Regions from separate parts of the Vibrio sp. JZG10 genome, predicted to be linked through region 2. Evidence: riboswitches for the same ligand, from Rfam matches in the RefSeq annotation. Region 2 holds a riboswitch; the other holds the start of a gene.
The links. Region 2 has a riboswitch for thiamine pyrophosphate ahead of thiD (bifunctional hydroxymethylpyrimidine kinase/phosphomethylpyrimidine kinase). Riboswitches for the same ligand answer to the same signal wherever they lie in the genome.
Positions count from the first base shown of each region.

Region 1 (8,086 bases), on a different contig from region 2:
TTGCCACGTAAATGGTGCTCAGCATAAGTCGAAGGATGATACGTTTCTTGATAAACCATCACCGCATCCAAACCCAATGTCTTGAGCTCTGCGTATTCGTCTTGATCTAGCGGCTGCACTTCCATCGCCAAATAATTAAAGCGTTGCTTAATCATCGGAACCATTTCGCGGAAGTATTTCATGCCCACTTTGGTTTCGTGTTCGCCAGTCACCAGCAATACGCTATCAAACTTCATGCGTTTAATGGCTTCAACTTCTGCTGCCACTTCGTCCCTATTCAAGGTACGACGCTTGATCTTGTTCTCCATTGAGAAGCCACAATAAGTACAAGCATTGGCACACAAGTTGGAAAGATACAATGGAATGTAAAGCGACATGGTGTTGCCAAACCGCTTGCGAGTTGCCGAGTATGACAACTGCGCCATTTGCTCTAAGTACGCTTCAGCCGCTGGTGAAATTAGCGCTTTAAAGTCTTCCAAATCACGCTTGGGTTTATTCAATGCTCGCTCGACATCTTGTACCGTTTTCGCGTAGATCGACATCGAGATGTCATCCCAATTAAGCTGCTTAAATTGCTCAACGAAGCTCATGTTTTCCTCGCTTAATAGCTAAATCAATCTAGGACTAAAGCTCATCTAGGAATGACGTCAGTGGACTCGACGCAACCGCATGAGAAACCTTACCCGCAAGTCCGGCTTCATAAGCCATACGCCCCGACTCTACCGCCAACTTAAATGCTTTCGCCATCGCAACGGGATCGCTCGAAGCCGCAATTGCGGTATTAACTAGCACGGCATCCGCTCCCATTTCCATCGCACGCGCCGCATGTGAAGGAGCACCAATACCCGCATCGACAACGACAGGAACATTAGCTTGGTCGATAATGATCTCTAGAAAATCGTGAGAAACTATCCCTTTATTAGAACCGATCGGCGCACCTAATGGCATGACCGCAGCACAACCTACTTCTTCCAATCGTTTACACAGAACCGGGTCAGCATGACAGTAAGGAAGGACAATGAAGCCTTCACGAACCAGTTGCTCAGCGGCTGCAAGTGTCTCAATGGGATCGGGCATCAAGTACTTCGGGTCTGGATGAATTTCCAGTTTTAACCAGTTAGTACCTAATGCTTCTCGCGCCAGTTGTGCAGCAAACACAGCATCTTTAGCATTCTTTGCACCTGAGGTGTTCGGCAATAAGTTCACGCCCGCTTGTACTAACGGCAGCAAAATATCGTCTTGTTGGTCGTTCACATCCACACGCTTCAACGCCATAGTCGCAAGTTGAGAACCCGATACTTGAATCGCTTCTGCCATTAATCGGCTGTTGGCGAACTTCCCTGTTCCCGTGAACAGTCTTGATTCGAATTGTTTATCACCAATTTTAAGCATCGACTTTAACCCCCTGCGATCGCTTGAAACAAAGAAATGCTATCTCCTTGTGAAAGAACTGTGCTAGCCCACTCACTGCGCGGCACAACATTGTTATTAATGGCAAAAACACAGCCCATTTCAGGCAGCGCAAATTGACTAATGATTTGCTGTAGATTTGACTCACTGGCAACTTGATGTGACTGGTCATTGATGACAATAGTGATCACATCTAAGTCAGCAGCGGTCATTTGTGTTGTTTGTTGTTCTGATAACGTCATTGCTTCCAACTCTCTTAATTCTGCCCATTACTCGTAAACTAAATCTGAGCACACACTTGGCACTGTTTATCTTTACTTATCGCCATGGTTTGCCATTGCAGCTTCAATCCATCGAACAGGTGTAACTTGGCCGTCTCGACATGAAACTTTCCCGTCGCCAGTTTTTGAATTGCCGCTATCGCTTGGTAGTTACCAAGTGTCCCCACCACCGGACCGACGACACCGCTCTCACTGCATTTTTGCGTTTGCGGTAATTCATCGAACGGATACAAACAGCGGTAACACGCTTTACTCTGCGCTTCTTGTTCACTTGGTGTTTGGTAATCAAAAACAGCGAATTGCCCTTGCCAACCAATTGCCGCCGCCGAGATGAGCGGCGTATTTTGCTCGAAACAAACTTGGTTAATTAGCTGGCGCGTTGGCATGTTATCGGTGCAGTCCAGCACCACATCCGCTAGCATCACCTCAAGCTGCAGCTGTGCTTTGTCTAATCGCTTATTGAGAGCACGAACTTGGACCATAGAATTAAGTTCAGTAAGTTGCTTTACAGTCGCTTTTGTTTTCGCAACTTGGAGGTCTTGCTCACGATAAATGATCTGACGTTGTAGGTTACTGCTATCAACTTCATCATCATCAACCACAACCAATTTACCAACACCCGCTGATGCCAAGTACAAACTCGCTGCGCTTCCTAACCCACCACAACCGATGATTAGCACATGCGATTTACTCAAACGCTCTTGCCCACCTTCAGCAATTTCAGGCAGAGCAACTTGGCGTTGATAGCGAAGGAACTGCTTATCCGTGAGCATGCTCGCCTCTCTTGGTATGCGCCAATTCACTATTCTGATCAGTAAACGTTAGCTGTCTTTCCTTCATCAGTTGTGCAAAAAACTCGATAACGGACTGAGGTGATTCTGCCAAGGTAATAGCTCGCACAACTGCCAAACTAGAAACACCTGTTTGCCAAACTTGGTCTGCATTAGATTGGTCAATGCCACCAATCGCGACCGTCGGAAAGCCAAGTACATAGTCACTACCTGCTTTGTCTTTTGCAGGACGGAAAACCGACTCTGTGTTTCCATAAGGAATGCTATCAATCAGCTTTTGATACAGTGCCAAGCGCACCAAACCTTGTGGTTTCGATGGCATCTGTTTTGTGGTGGTTGGGAAAATATGCCCTAGCGCGATGTAGCTAGGATGAACTTGTACGATGCGCAGTAGTTCGTAATAACCATGAGTAGAAAGACCAAGACGAATGCCGGCTTTAGTTAGCTGAGCCAAATTCGACTCTTCTATGTCTTCTTGTCCTAGGTGAACGCCATAAGCGCCATGCTTGATTGCCAACTGCCAATAGTCATTGATGAACACTTGAGCTTGATACTGACGACCTAGCTCAATTGCTCGAATGATCTGTTGTTCTAAATCGGCTTGTTGTGGGTTCTTTATTCGCAGTTGAATAGTGTTGATGCCTAAAGGCAGTAAACGCTCAATCCAAGCAACATCATCAACGACTGGATAGAGCCCTAGACTTTGCTTAGTTAGAGTTGGAAAGCTAACGCTCTCACCTTGTGCAGACCAACCAACTTGAATACCTAGTCGGTTATCCTCCAGTACAGGTGTGGGGAAATCATCAAATTGGTCAGCCCACTGAGTAGATCGTCCCTCATCAAGGTTGTCATTCAACAGTGTTTCACGTGAAACATTCGCTTGTTGAGTTAGCATTCCTCGAGCAAGTGTTAACGCATCTTCGATAGGAAAATCGAGTACTGTCAGCGTTACTATCCAAGCAAGGTGATGTTCAGGATCGAACATTGCGTTGAATTTGGACTTAACGGAAAGCGCTCTCACTTCGTTGTTAATTGGGTGACGCCAGATATCAAGCTGAAGCATTTTCTCCTTTTCATCGGATACCTGAGTATCAGCAATACCAATATAAATCGCTTTCGACGGTTGCTTAGCACACGCTTCTACCGACAAAGCAGAACGGTAATAGAGCACAAATGAGCTCTCATTCTCAGAGTCATAACCATCAATAAGATCTGTCGTTATGCGTGTGGTCTGTTGGTCGCGAACAAGCTGAATAGATTGAGTTGGGCTCACACCCAACTCAATGTCTTCGATGCTAAAACCCTGTTCTCTCGCCAACAACAAACATTGTTGAACTAAACCTGTTAGCTCAATCAATGATGACGGAATAAGGATTTTGCTCATTAGTCACTTACCTCGGCATGTGCTGCTGGGTGGTATAACTCAGAACCTGTGTCTCTAAATTCTTGAGATTTCTGACGCATCCCCTCAAGAGGATCATCAAGCATTTTGATAGAGATAGCTTGGTCCGCAGCAACTTGCTCAGTGTCTTTCGCGTACTCTCGTACCTCTTGCGAAATCTTCATCGAGCAGAACTTTGGTCCGCACATCGAACAGAAGTGAGCAACTTTGCCGGACTCTTGAGGTAAAGTTTCGTCATGGAAAGCGCGCGCGGTTTCTGGGTCGAGTGACAAGTTGAATTGGTCTTCCCAGCGGAATTCAAAACGTGCTTTAGAAAGCGCGTTATCACGAACTTGTGCGCCAGGGTGCCCTTTAGCTAAATCAGCGGCGTGCGCAGCAAGCTTGTAAGTGATCATGCCTACCTTCACGTCTTCTTTGTTTGGTAAGCCAAGATGCTCTTTAGGTGTTACGTAACAAAGCATCGCACAGCCATACCAGCCAATCATGGCAGCGCCAATACCTGACGTAATATGGTCGTAACCAGGAGCGACGTCTGTCGTCAGTGGACCAAGGGTGTAGAACGGAGCTTCATGGCAGTGCTCTAGCTGCTCTTCCATGTTCTCTTTGATCATGTGCATTGGAACATGGCCAGGACCTTCGATAATCACCTGTACGTCGTATTCCCACGCAACCTTAGTCAACTCACCAAGAGTACGAAGCTCCGCAAATTGCGCTTCGTCATTAGCATCGGCAACCGAACCAGGGCGCAGACCATCACCGAGAGAAAGTGCCACATCATACTTGGCACAGATTTCACAGATCTCTCGGAAGTGGGTGTATAAGAAGCTTTCTTGGTGATGCGCTAAACACCATTTCGCGATGATAGAACCACCACGAGAGACTATGCCAGTAACACGCTTTGCAGTCATTGGCACATAGCGAAGTAGTAAACCGGCATGGATAGTGAAGTAATCAACGCCCTGTTCTGCTTGCTCAATCAGAGTATCGCGCATCACTTCCCAGTTAAGGTTTTCGGCAACTCCATTCACTTTTTCCAGCGCTTGATACATAGGTACGGTACCGATCGGAACCGGGCTGTTACGCAGAATCCACTCGCGAGTTTCGTGGATGTTACGTCCAGTAGAGAGATCCATAACGGTATCCCCACCCCAGCGTGTCGCCCAAACGAGCTTCTCAACTTCTTCCTCAATCGAAGACGTCACCGATGAGTTACCGATATTGGCGTTCACTTTGACCAAAAAGTTACGTCCAATGATCATTGGTTCGGATTCTGGGTGGTTGATATTAGAAGGGATAATCGCGCGACCTTCGGCAACTTCTTTGCGAACAAACTCGGCGGTAATGTCCTTTGGTAGGTTCGCCCCGAAGCTTTGACCTGGATGTTGTTGATTCAGCACTTCATCACGGTACTTGGCACGACCCATGTTTTCACGCAGCGCGATGAATTCCATTTCTGGGGTGATAATACCTTTGCGAGCATAGTGCAGTTGAGTGACGCATTGCCCATCTTTGGCACGTCGAATACGTGGTAGATTGCCGTAACGAAGATCGTCTAGTGTTTCGTCTTCTAAGCGTTCTTTGGTGTACACCGAGCTTACTTCATCGAGTAACTCTGTGTCACCTCGCTCTTCAATCCAGCTTTCTCTTAGCTTTGGTAAGCCGCTATAAAGGTCAATATCGTAGTTCGGATCAGTATAAACACCTGACGTATCGTAGACTCGGACGGCTTCATTCGGCTCGAAAATAGGCGCTTCTTTTGTGCCACCAATCAGACTATCTGCTAGCGCTATTTCACGCATAGGTACACGAACATCTGGACGTGAACCTTCTACATATACTTTTGTGGAATTTGGGTACGGCTGTACCGAGAGTGTTTCAATAAACTGTTTTGCTTCCAGTCTCGCTTGTTTGCGACTCGACATAGCATTTTTCCTTGCTTTGTTATACTAGATAAAAAGTAATTGGATAAAAATGCTTGGCGGATAGATGCGACAAGAGGAGTCAAATTAAGGCTAAATAAAGCTTAAGTAATTTGCCTGTAACAACATTCGACTATTTGATAGGTCAACCAGAAAAAACTCCGGTATAAATATCTTCTCTTGTTCCCTTCGCAGATTCTAATCTGATCAGGTTCAACGGATCCCGAATTAACGGTCTCAGCCTTATGGCACTCCGACAAGTGATATCAGTATATAAAAACGGCCTGGTTAAACCAAGCCGACCTGTTTAATTTTTAACTACTTTGCTAGCTGCGCATCAATAATTGGAAACCGATCCACGCAGCAGAGATGCTCAGCACCACATTTAATAAAATATTTAACCCCATCTTAAGAAACGCACCTTGCTGCATAAGTAAAACATTATCCATAGAAAAGGTGGAAAACGTCGTCAGTGCCCCTAAAAAGCCCAAACCAATCACTTGTCGCCAAGGTTCTGTTGCCAACAGTTCATTGTCGAACGCAGCAATCAACAAGCCCATGATAAATGAACCAACCACATTAACAGTTAGCGTACCGTATGGAAAACCACGCCCCAATAAAATGACACACAGTTCAGATATCAAGTAACGAGAACACGCACCGAAAGCACCACCTAGTGCAATAAAACCAAGAATGGAAAACTGCCCCATAATTCCCCCAACACTATTGATGACGATATTGTAACCAAAACTAAAGCAATATTGATGGTGAAATTTTAGAATTCGACAACGTATTGCATTTAAAACACGCTGAGATTAAAAAAGTTACAGGAGTCACTTTACTTCAATATACCCCATCAAACCGGTTTTCATGTGCTCAATAACATGGCAGTGATACATCCAACGTCCAGGGTTGTTAGCAACAAAGGCAGCTTTGGCACTGCCATTTTTTCCAAGTAAAACCGTATCGGTATGGAACGGTTCGTCGAGTTTCTTTCCATCTAACTCAAGAACAGTAAATGTATGCCCATGAAGATGAATAGGATGATGATATTGAGTAACGTTCTTCAAATTGAAGATATAGGTTTTTCCAAGCTCCAATGTTGAAAGTGGTGCTGGGATATTATCTTTACTCATTCCCTCCCAAGCTCGTTTGTTCATCAGCCAGAATTTAGGTATCGCTTTGCCCGATTTATCGGCAGGAGTGATCGCCCCCTCCCATTCAAACACATAATCGATTTGCTCCGCATTTTCCAAATCAAGATCAGGCACAGGGTTGAGAGGCAATAAAGGCAGTTTCTTGTTGCTTGGCAGGTCAGACTCAACAACTTCAAACTCACACAAGGAGAATGGGAAGCGCCCTTTCATTTGACGCACATAAACACGCTCTCCAGCCTTCGGAGCAATCAATCCGATATCCAATCTCATTCCCGGACCAATTTTGTGTTGAGTGAGCCTATAAGGCGTTTTAACTGGATTGCCATCGATAGCAATAACCCAAGCCTCTGTGCCTTCAATCGCGATCGGATAGGTAATGGTGTTATCGACATTAGCAATTCTTAATCGCGTAGTCGCGTTCTGCTCCAGCGTATAAACAGGCTCATGAATACCATTGACGCTACTCCACTCTCCTGGCGTTCCCATACGTGCACTCAAGCGCGGCACCATTAGGTTCTTCCACTGTCCTTGCTTGTCTAAATGCCAATGCTTGAGGACGACTTCATGCTCTTCATCAAACTGAACAGGCTCAGCCTCTTCAACAATTATTAGCCCAACCAACCCCATACCAAGCTGCTTAACGCTGTTCATGTGTGGGTGATACCAAAACGTACCTGCATCTGGCGGAATAAACTCATACGTAAAAGTCTCTCCGGGCATGATAGGAGCCTGGCTTAAAAACGGAACTCCATCCATTTCAATAGGAATCCTCAAGCCATGCCAATGAATCGTCGTCGGCTCTGATAGCTTATTGATGAAGTTGATTGTTACCTTTTCCCCTTGTCGGCAACGAATTATCGGTGCAGGTATACGCCCATTAAAAGCTAATACCTCAGTATTGAAACCGGGCACTAGTTCAGCCGTAGAAGGCTCTGCAGTGATATCGTATATATACTGCCCCTGCTTATTAGTACTCCTAGATAGAGAACATGCAGGTAGAACAGTAAGCGCGGAGATCGCTAAGGATGATTGAAGGAAGCGTCGACGAGATATATCCATACATAGTTACCCATTAATCCAGATCGGTTGAGTGTAACTAAATATAAATAATGATTCTCATTTATTG
Region 1 covers NZ_JBSUGE010000032.1:214-8,299, reverse strand. The annotation lists gene thiH (2-iminoacetate synthase ThiH) at 1-590, opposite strand, end outside; gene ACWYVB_RS22810 (thiazole synthase) at 625-1,392, opposite strand; gene thiS (sulfur carrier protein ThiS) at 1,398-1,652, opposite strand; gene ACWYVB_RS22800 (HesA/MoeB/ThiF family protein) at 1,691-2,464, opposite strand; gene ACWYVB_RS22795 (thiamine phosphate synthase) at 2,451-3,866, opposite strand; gene thiC (phosphomethylpyrimidine synthase ThiC) at 3,866-5,806, opposite strand; TPP riboswitch at 5,971-6,069, opposite strand; gene crcB (fluoride efflux transporter CrcB) at 6,130-6,513, opposite strand; gene ACWYVB_RS22780 (multicopper oxidase domain-containing protein) at 6,637-8,019, opposite strand.
Region 1: it holds a riboswitch for thiamine pyrophosphate, as region 2 does, so the genes downstream of both, thiC (phosphomethylpyrimidine synthase ThiC) here and thiD (bifunctional hydroxymethylpyrimidine kinase/phosphomethylpyrimidine kinase) in region 2, are expected to answer to the same signal.

Region 2 (8,086 bases):
GTACATGAACTCGGCGTAATCGTCGTAGCGTTTTAGATCGACTGCTGATGGGCGAAGCGCGAAACGAGTTAACGTGTCATTCCAAGCGCGTTGGTTGAGCTCGTTGTTTAGCGTGTCTGGCGAGTAAGCGACAAACTCTTTCCAAGACTCTTTAGGATGGTTGACGATGTAAGTGGTCGCTTGCTCCAGCGCTTTGTTGAACGCTTTAATAGCCGCTTTGTCGTAGGTTTTTGCATTCGCCACAAACACCAGTTCGTCATACGCTGGTACGCCGTGTTCTTCTGGGAAGAAGGCTTTGGCTTTGTAGCCTTCTAGCGCAAGTTGGTTGGTTTCGAAGTTACGCAAGCCGCCCCAAATAGCGTCTACTTTCCCTGAGGCAAGAGAGGAAGAGAGTGCCCAACCGACGTTGATGATTTGCACGTCAGAAAACTTCACGTTCTCCTGCGCAAGCATGGTGCCGATTGTCGCCTCTTCGTTACCTGCGATCGCAATACCGATCTTCTTGCCTTTAAGGTCGCCAAGGTTGTCGTTCTTGCCGTTATCCAACACCATCAATGTGTTGAGGGGAGTAGCAATCAAGGTCGCAGAGCGAATTAATGGCAAGCCAGCCGCTACGTCGATGGTCAGGCTAGGTTGGTATGAAATCGCCATATCGACTTTGCCAGCCGCAACTAGTTTGGGTGGAGTGCTTGGGTCGGCGGGTTCTTGTATATCTACCTTCAAACCTTGCTGTTTAAAGTAGCCGCGCTCTTGTGCGATCACGATAGGGCCATGGTTCGGGTTAACGAACCAATCCAGCATTAAAGTAAGCTCCTTTTCGGCAGCAAGTACGTTAGTTGAAACGATTGAAGCGAGCAGAGCAGCAGCGCTCATGAGTTTGTTTTTATTCACGGGGGTCTTCCTTTTTCTTTCCCTATTTGTTTTCCCAGGGAATGGCTTTTTTCAGTAATTTGTCAGTGGTGAAATAGAGTGCGATAGACAGCGCGGCGAGGATGAATAGGGCAGCGAACATCTCATCGATGATCATGCGTGCGTTGGCTTGCAGCATCAGATAGCCTAGGCCCTCACTTGAGCCGACCCATTCACCTACCACGGCACCAATCGGCGCAATAACCACGGCAACGCGAATACCAGACGCTAACGTTGGTAGGGCGGCAGGTAGTTGAATATGGCGCAGTAATTGCCATTTCGATGCGCCCATGGTTTTGGCAAGATCGAGGTAACCAGTTGGTGTATTGCGTAAACCGTCGTAGCAACATGTCGTGACGGGGAAAAAGATGATGATCGCCGCCATTACTACTTTCGATGCAATGCCGTAACCCAGCCAAAGCATGAGCACTGGCGCGATAGCAAATACTGGAATTGCTTGGCTGGCGATAAGAATCGGCAATAGCCAGCGTTTGAGCGGCTCGAACATCAGCATTTGCAAAGCGAATAGCAAACCCATTGATAAGCCGAGTGCGAGGCCAAGTAGGATCTCTTGTGCCGTTACCCAAGTGTGTTTGAATAGCACGTCGTATCGAGTGACTAATCTATCCAATACTTCAATTGGCGAAGGCAAGATAAAGCTTGGCATGTCAAACACCACTACAATGAGTTGCCACAAACCTAAGATCACGGCTGCGCTGATCAGCAGACGCAACGCCGGATGAGTCACGCGTTCCTTTTTATTAATACGCGCCGAAACGGAGTTGTACTGAGTCATATCACTCATAGTCTTTCTCCAACTGATCCAAAATCGCTTGCTGCAGAACTGCGCACTCTCCATCGAGAGCTCTTGGTTGCTTGGAGTTCGGAACAACCAAGTGCTGTGCTTGAGCTGGCGTGCCTTGTAACACATAGAGTTGATGCGCCAATCGCACCGCTTCTTGCGGATCGTGTGTAATCAAGACAACGGTTTTGTCTTTTAGTAGCTCGGCAGAGAGAGTTTGCAATTTGTGGCGAGTCACGGCGTCCAATGCCGAGAAAGGTTCATCCATCAAAACCAAAGGTTTGTCTTGCATCAGAGTGCGAGCAAGGGCTACGCGCTGTCGCATACCTCCGGAGAGTTGAGCGGGTTTGGCGTAAGCGTAATCTGCCAACCCAACGTGCTCTAACAAGTTGAGAGCGCGTTGTTTCTCATCCGCTGGATTTGAATTGGCGTGAGAAAAGCGCGAGCTGAGGCAGACGTTATCCAGCACGTTAAGCCACGGTAGCAATAAATCCTGCTGAGCCATGTAAGCGATACGGTCATGCAGTGCAGCGCCATCGGTTGTGATGAGTTCGCCATGCCAGTCAACTTGGTCATCCAGTAGGCCAGCTAAGTAACGCAATATTGTGGTTTTCCCGCAGCCACTTCGTCCGAGTAATACCGTCCATTGACCGACAGGAATGGTCATGTTCACTCCCGCTAAAGTCGGTGTTTGGCTGTCTTTGTATTGCAAACTGGCGTCGGAAAGCTGAATGCCAATCGCGTTAGCGAACATAAGTATGACCCGAAAAAAAGTGATTCACAGGGCCGTGACCTTTCCCCACTTCCAATTCATCAGCGTGTGCGATAGCTTGGCTGATGTACTGCTTACCAAGGTGCACCGCTTTGTGTAGGTTGTTGCCTTGGCTAAGGTAAGACGCAATGGCGGAAGACAGTGTACAGCCCGTACCGTGGGTGTTTTTGGTCGGAAAACGCTTGGCGCTGATTAACTCCGCACTGTTTTGCATGATCAGCAGATCGTTGCTGTTTTCATTTTCTTCAAGATGACCGCCTTTGAGCAGAATAGCTTTGGCACCAAGTGCACGAAGGTCGGTAATCATATCGTTCATTTCAGATTCTGATTGAGGCACTGGCTTACCCGTCAATGCTGCACCTTCTGGCAGGTTAGGAGTGATGATGTCTGCCAGTGGAATTAGTTCTTCTTTTAATGTGCTGATTGCTGATTGCTCAAGTAGCAAATCGCCGCTGGTGGCGACCATGACGGGATCAATCACAAGATGTTTAGGTTGGTATTGCTTAATCTTGTTAGCAACGACTTTAATGATGTTCGAATCCGCCAGCATGCCGACTTTTACCGCCACAATATTGAGATCGGTAAACACCGCATCGAGTTGGCTTTCAACGTGATCAAGAGGAATAGGGAAAATCGCAGAAACGCCTTGCGTGTTTTGTGAGGTGATGGCGGTAATCACTGAGCAGGCAAAGCTGCCAGTTGCGGACATCGCTTTGATATCGGCTTGGATGCCTGCGCCGCCGCCGCTGTCGGAGCCTGCGATGGTTAAGACAACTGGGGTGGTTATAGGTGATTGTGCCTGGTGTAAAGATGGCTGTGATTGCTGCGTCATGGTCGCTCCTACTACAAGACGTATAGGAACTGACTTTGACCGTTGTGGATAGATCGATTGTTCGATCGTTATCGCTCGCCAAAGAGGAGCGGCGAAAGGCAAAGTGCGCATAGTTCCCTACGTCAGTGCTAACTGAATCAGGTTCAACGGGTCTCGAATCTCGATCTCAGCCAACGCTTATCGCGTGGCCCCCCGACTATTTCGCTCGGATGATAGCAGGCCCCTTGTAGAAGGGATACGTTTTTTGAGAGTAATTATTATTGAGTATTCAATTATGCGAGGTGAGTGATAGAGTAAGCATCTAAATGGTTCGTCGTGTGGAATTTACTAGTGCAACGCTCTGGTGAAAGAGCTGAACCTGGAATATTTAATAAATAATCGTGGTCTCGTTAAGCAAGGATTAGCACAAAACAAGGTTAAAAAACTGTTAAAATTTAACGCGTTGCCAATTTAACTTTGTTGAACTTTTCGACAGTTAATTAGGAAGGCTAAGACGATCATCGAGCAAGGAGACTTCATGCTTAATTCTGCAACAGCGAAGTCAGTGATCGATCATGCTCTCTTTTTAGGGGCTGATTTCGCTGAACTATTCGTTGAACATCATCAAACTAACACCGTCCAGATCGCATCTGGTGAGGTGGACAAGATCAATTCGGGGATTGATTTTGGTATCGGCATTCGCCTCTTCTTCGGTCACAAAGTGCTTTATGGATACACCAATAGCACGGACGAAGCCGAGCTAAAACGCGTAACGTCATTGCTTGCGGCAAAAGACAAGCGTGAACAAATCGCGTCAGCAGGTTCTTTGAATTTGAACCGCTACCCAATCCAACACGGTTGCCGCATGCCGTTAAGTCAGGATGCTAACTTAGATTCAAAAATCGCGTTTCTATTGAAAGTTGACCAAGCTGCGCGTGCAGAAAGTGAGTACATCAGCCAGTTCATTGGTAGTGTGCTTCAGCGCGAGCAGCAAGTGTCTATCTTCAACTCAGAAGGTTTGCATGTAGACGATACGCGTCACTACATTCGTGTGGCGGGTAACACCGTTGCTCAAAAAGGTAATGAGCAGTCTTCTGGTATGGAAGGTCCTGGCGCTCTTGCTGGTTGGGAGTTCAGCGAACAGCTTGATGCAAAAGAGCTGGGTCAAACTATCGCGCAGCAAGCGTTAGTGAAACTTGGCGCTGATGCTTGTCCATCAGGTGAAATGCCAGTGGTAATTGGTAACGGCTTTGGCGGCGTTATCTTCCATGAAGCGTGTGGTCACTTACTAGAAACCACTTCGGTTGCGAAGAAAGCGTCCGTATTCCACGACAAAATGGGCGAAATGGTTGCTCACACTGCAGTGAATGCTGTAGATGATGGCACCATGACCAACGAATGGGGCTCGATTCATGTTGATGACGAAGGCATGAAGACTCAGCGCACTCAACTGATCAAAGACGGTAAGCTAACCAGCTTCATGGTCGATAAAATGGGTGGCATGAAGACAGGTTATGAGCCTACGGGTTCTGGTCGTCGTCAAAACTACAAGTTCGCACCAACCTCGCGGATGCGTAACACCTTTATCGAAGAAGGTGAGCATTCACTTGACGACATGCTGGCAGGTATCGAACGTGGTATCTATGCGAAGAAGATGGGCGGCGGCTCGGTTCAACCGGGAACGGGCGAGTTTAACTTTGCTGTTCGTGAAGCTTACCTCATTGAAAATGGCAAAATCACCAAACCTCTGAAAACAGCAACGCTGATCAGTACGGGTCCAAAAGTGTTGAAAGAAATCAGCATGGTCGGCAAAGACATGGCGCTTGCGCCGGGCATGTGTGGTTCAGTAAGTGGTTCAGTACCAACAACAGTCGGTCAGCCAACACTGAAAGTAGATAATATTCTGGTAGGAGGCGGTAACTAATGAGCCAAGAAAAACAACTTCTTAATGCGGTTGATTACGTACTATCAGAAGCAAAGCGTCAAGGCGCAGAAGCGGACGTCATTGTAAACTGCAACAGCAGCTTTTCGCTGAAAGCAAACCAAGGCAAGCTGGATGAGTACAAAGTAAGCTCAAGTCAAGTGCTGGGTGTTCGAGTTATTAAAGATGCTCGTGTCGCGACAAGTTATTCTGAATCACTCGAGCAACCAAGTTTAGATTTGATGCTCACAAACGCGCTGCAAAGTGCTCGCTTTTCCAAGCAAGATGAACATCAGAGCATTAGTTGCGTGAACAGCCAAATCACCACTGATATTGCAGAAATTGCGCAAGACGATACCACATCGGTCGATGAGAAAATTGAACTGTCCCTTGCGCTTGAGCAAGGTGTTGTGGCTCTGCCTCACGCTTCAAGCTCACCATACAATGGTTACAGTGACGGTGAAACTCAGCTCATCATCGCGAATACTCAAGGTACGTTATGTCAACATTTCGAGCGATCGTTCACTTGTTACGCGTATACCCTGTTTGAAAAAGACGGCAAACAGTCGATGGCGGGAAGAATGTCGCTAGGTCGCCGTTTTGATGAGTTGGATCCAGCTTATTGTATAGAAGGCGGTTATAACCTTGCTCGTGATCTTCTTGAAGGTGTACCGGTTGCGACGGGTAACTACCCCGCTATTTTCCACATCAATGCGCTGGCAAGTTTATTCGGTGCTTTCGGCAGTGCTTTCTCTGGTGTAAGCGCGATGAAAGGCATTACGCCACTGGGTGATAAGCTTGGTCAACGTGTTGCGAGTGACTTGATTACCTTTACCGATGCGGCATACATGCCGAATGGTATGGCTATCGCAGGGTTTGATAGTGAAGGTTTTGCCACCCAAGACAATGTGTTGATCGCTAATGGCCAACTGAATACGCTATTGCACAATAGCCAAACAGCGAGTTATTTGGGTGCAGTGTCGACGGCAAGTGCTGCTCGCGGTGCAAAATCGAGCTTAGACGTGTCAGCGAATCACAAAGTGATTGCGACAGGCAACAGCAGTGCGCCAGAAGTCAAAGCAGGTGAATACCTAGAATTAGTGGAACTGCAAGGGGTTCACTCTGGTGCAGATGCTGTCAGTGGTGATTTCTCATTTGGTGCGAGTGGTTTCTTGTGTCGTGATGGTCAACGTGTTCAACCTGTGCGCGGAATTACAGTTGCAGGTAACTTCTATAAGATGCTGCAAGAAGTAGAAGCTGTGGGTGATACCCAGCTTATTAATGATAGCCGCACTTTCTTCGCGCCAGATGTGCGTTTTGCTCGCTTGAGTATTGGCGGCAAATAAGCGCGGCATAGAAAATCAGAAACAAAAAAGAGGACTCAATCGAGTCCTCTTTCATCATCTAGCAACGTGTACGCGAATAACTAAAATTCGCGGATGTCCAACTCATTGTGGATCAATACCACACACTGAGAAGCGAAAAGCATCTTAGGACCTAAGCTGATCTTCTCAGTACCTAGGCGCTTCAAGCTGTTGAACGACTTCTTCGGCATCGGGATGTGATCGGTTAGCAAGAAACATGGGTTTTCACCAATTTCTGTGTCACGAACAAATTCGCCTTTCTTGTCCAACATATAAAGTTGGTGATCTTCGGCTAGTTCTTGAACCAAGCGTTCGAAGCTCACTGTACGAACGGTGATACCAGGTTCGACTTCACGAAGCTGCTCTTTACCCATACCAACAGATGCGTCCAACGCACGGGCAACGGCAGCGATCAACGTTGACTCGTGAAAACCACCAATATTGGTAATGTCGTTTGAACGAATGGTAATCGTGCGCGAGTAATCCTTCGTGCTCTCTAATACCAAGTGAACAACCACATCTTCACGGTGAGATTGTGCCACGAACATGGTGTTCATCATGGTATGAGCAAGGATCTCGGTATGCGCCTCGTTACCAACACCTTCTAATAGTGCTTTGCTGGTGGTTGGCGCCGCGCGAGCTCGTAAAACAAAAGAGCGCATGAGTTTAGCCTCTATATAGGAAGAGTGAATGCGCGGAAGTATATACCCAAGCAGGGAAGGGATGCGAGTTTAATAGTAAATGTGAACTTACTTACAAAGCTTCGATTGTCGTGCGGAGTGTGCTAGTTAGAATAGGAGGCAACCCTGTTAGGAGCGGTATATGGAAATCAAAAAGATAAATAAAGACATTTATAAAAAGAAAGTAAACCTGGTGATTGGCGGTTTTGTTGCGTTGCTCGCTATCTCATCTCTTGCCTTTAGTACCTTGCTTATAGTTTTGTTTGGTAACACTGAAGTCGTACCTGAACAATCAACGGGAAACTTCCATTGGAATTTGATTGGTGTCGTTCTCGCAGTCGCAACTTCCCTCTCTTTATTGAATCAAATTAAAACTCGGCCATACATGGAAGAGGTGTTGTACGTTTGGAAGCTCAAGCAACTGCACAACAAAATATTTCGTAAACTAAAAAGCATTAAAGCAGCCGCGAGCAATGACGATGTAAAAGCGCTCACTACGCTTAAGTTCTATTACAAAACTCAACAACAAGTGTTTGAGTTAGACAACAACACATTGACGATGAATAGTGTAAATAAAGAATTAGAGGCAATTGAGCAAATCGAAGCGGCGCAATCACTGGATCTTGATATCACCAGCTTTAAAGAGAGCTGGGTAGACACATACTGATTGCCTATTTGCTACTTGAAGTTAACAACTGAGTGCTAAAATTAAGCGTTTGAGTGAGATTTAATCACTCGACGCTTTTTTTTAGTTTTTTTTCTAAAAAGGGGTTGCCAAGAAAAATCATCTCCCTATAATGCGCCTCCGTTGTCAGGGCAAAGCGGAA
Region 2 covers NZ_JBSUGE010000026.1:49,130-57,215, forward strand. The annotation lists gene ACWYVB_RS21505 (ABC transporter substrate-binding protein) at 1-891, opposite strand, end outside; gene ACWYVB_RS21510 (ABC transporter permease) at 914-1,714, opposite strand; gene ACWYVB_RS21515 (ABC transporter ATP-binding protein) at 1,707-2,465, opposite strand; gene thiD (bifunctional hydroxymethylpyrimidine kinase/phosphomethylpyrimidine kinase) at 2,455-3,315, opposite strand; TPP riboswitch at 3,413-3,520, opposite strand; gene ACWYVB_RS21525 (TldD/PmbA family protein) at 3,833-5,218, shown strand; gene ACWYVB_RS21530 (TldD/PmbA family protein) at 5,218-6,561, shown strand; gene trmY (tRNA (pseudouridine(54)-N(1))-methyltransferase TrmY) at 6,642-7,241, opposite strand; gene ACWYVB_RS21540 (DUF3087 domain-containing protein) at 7,402-7,926, shown strand.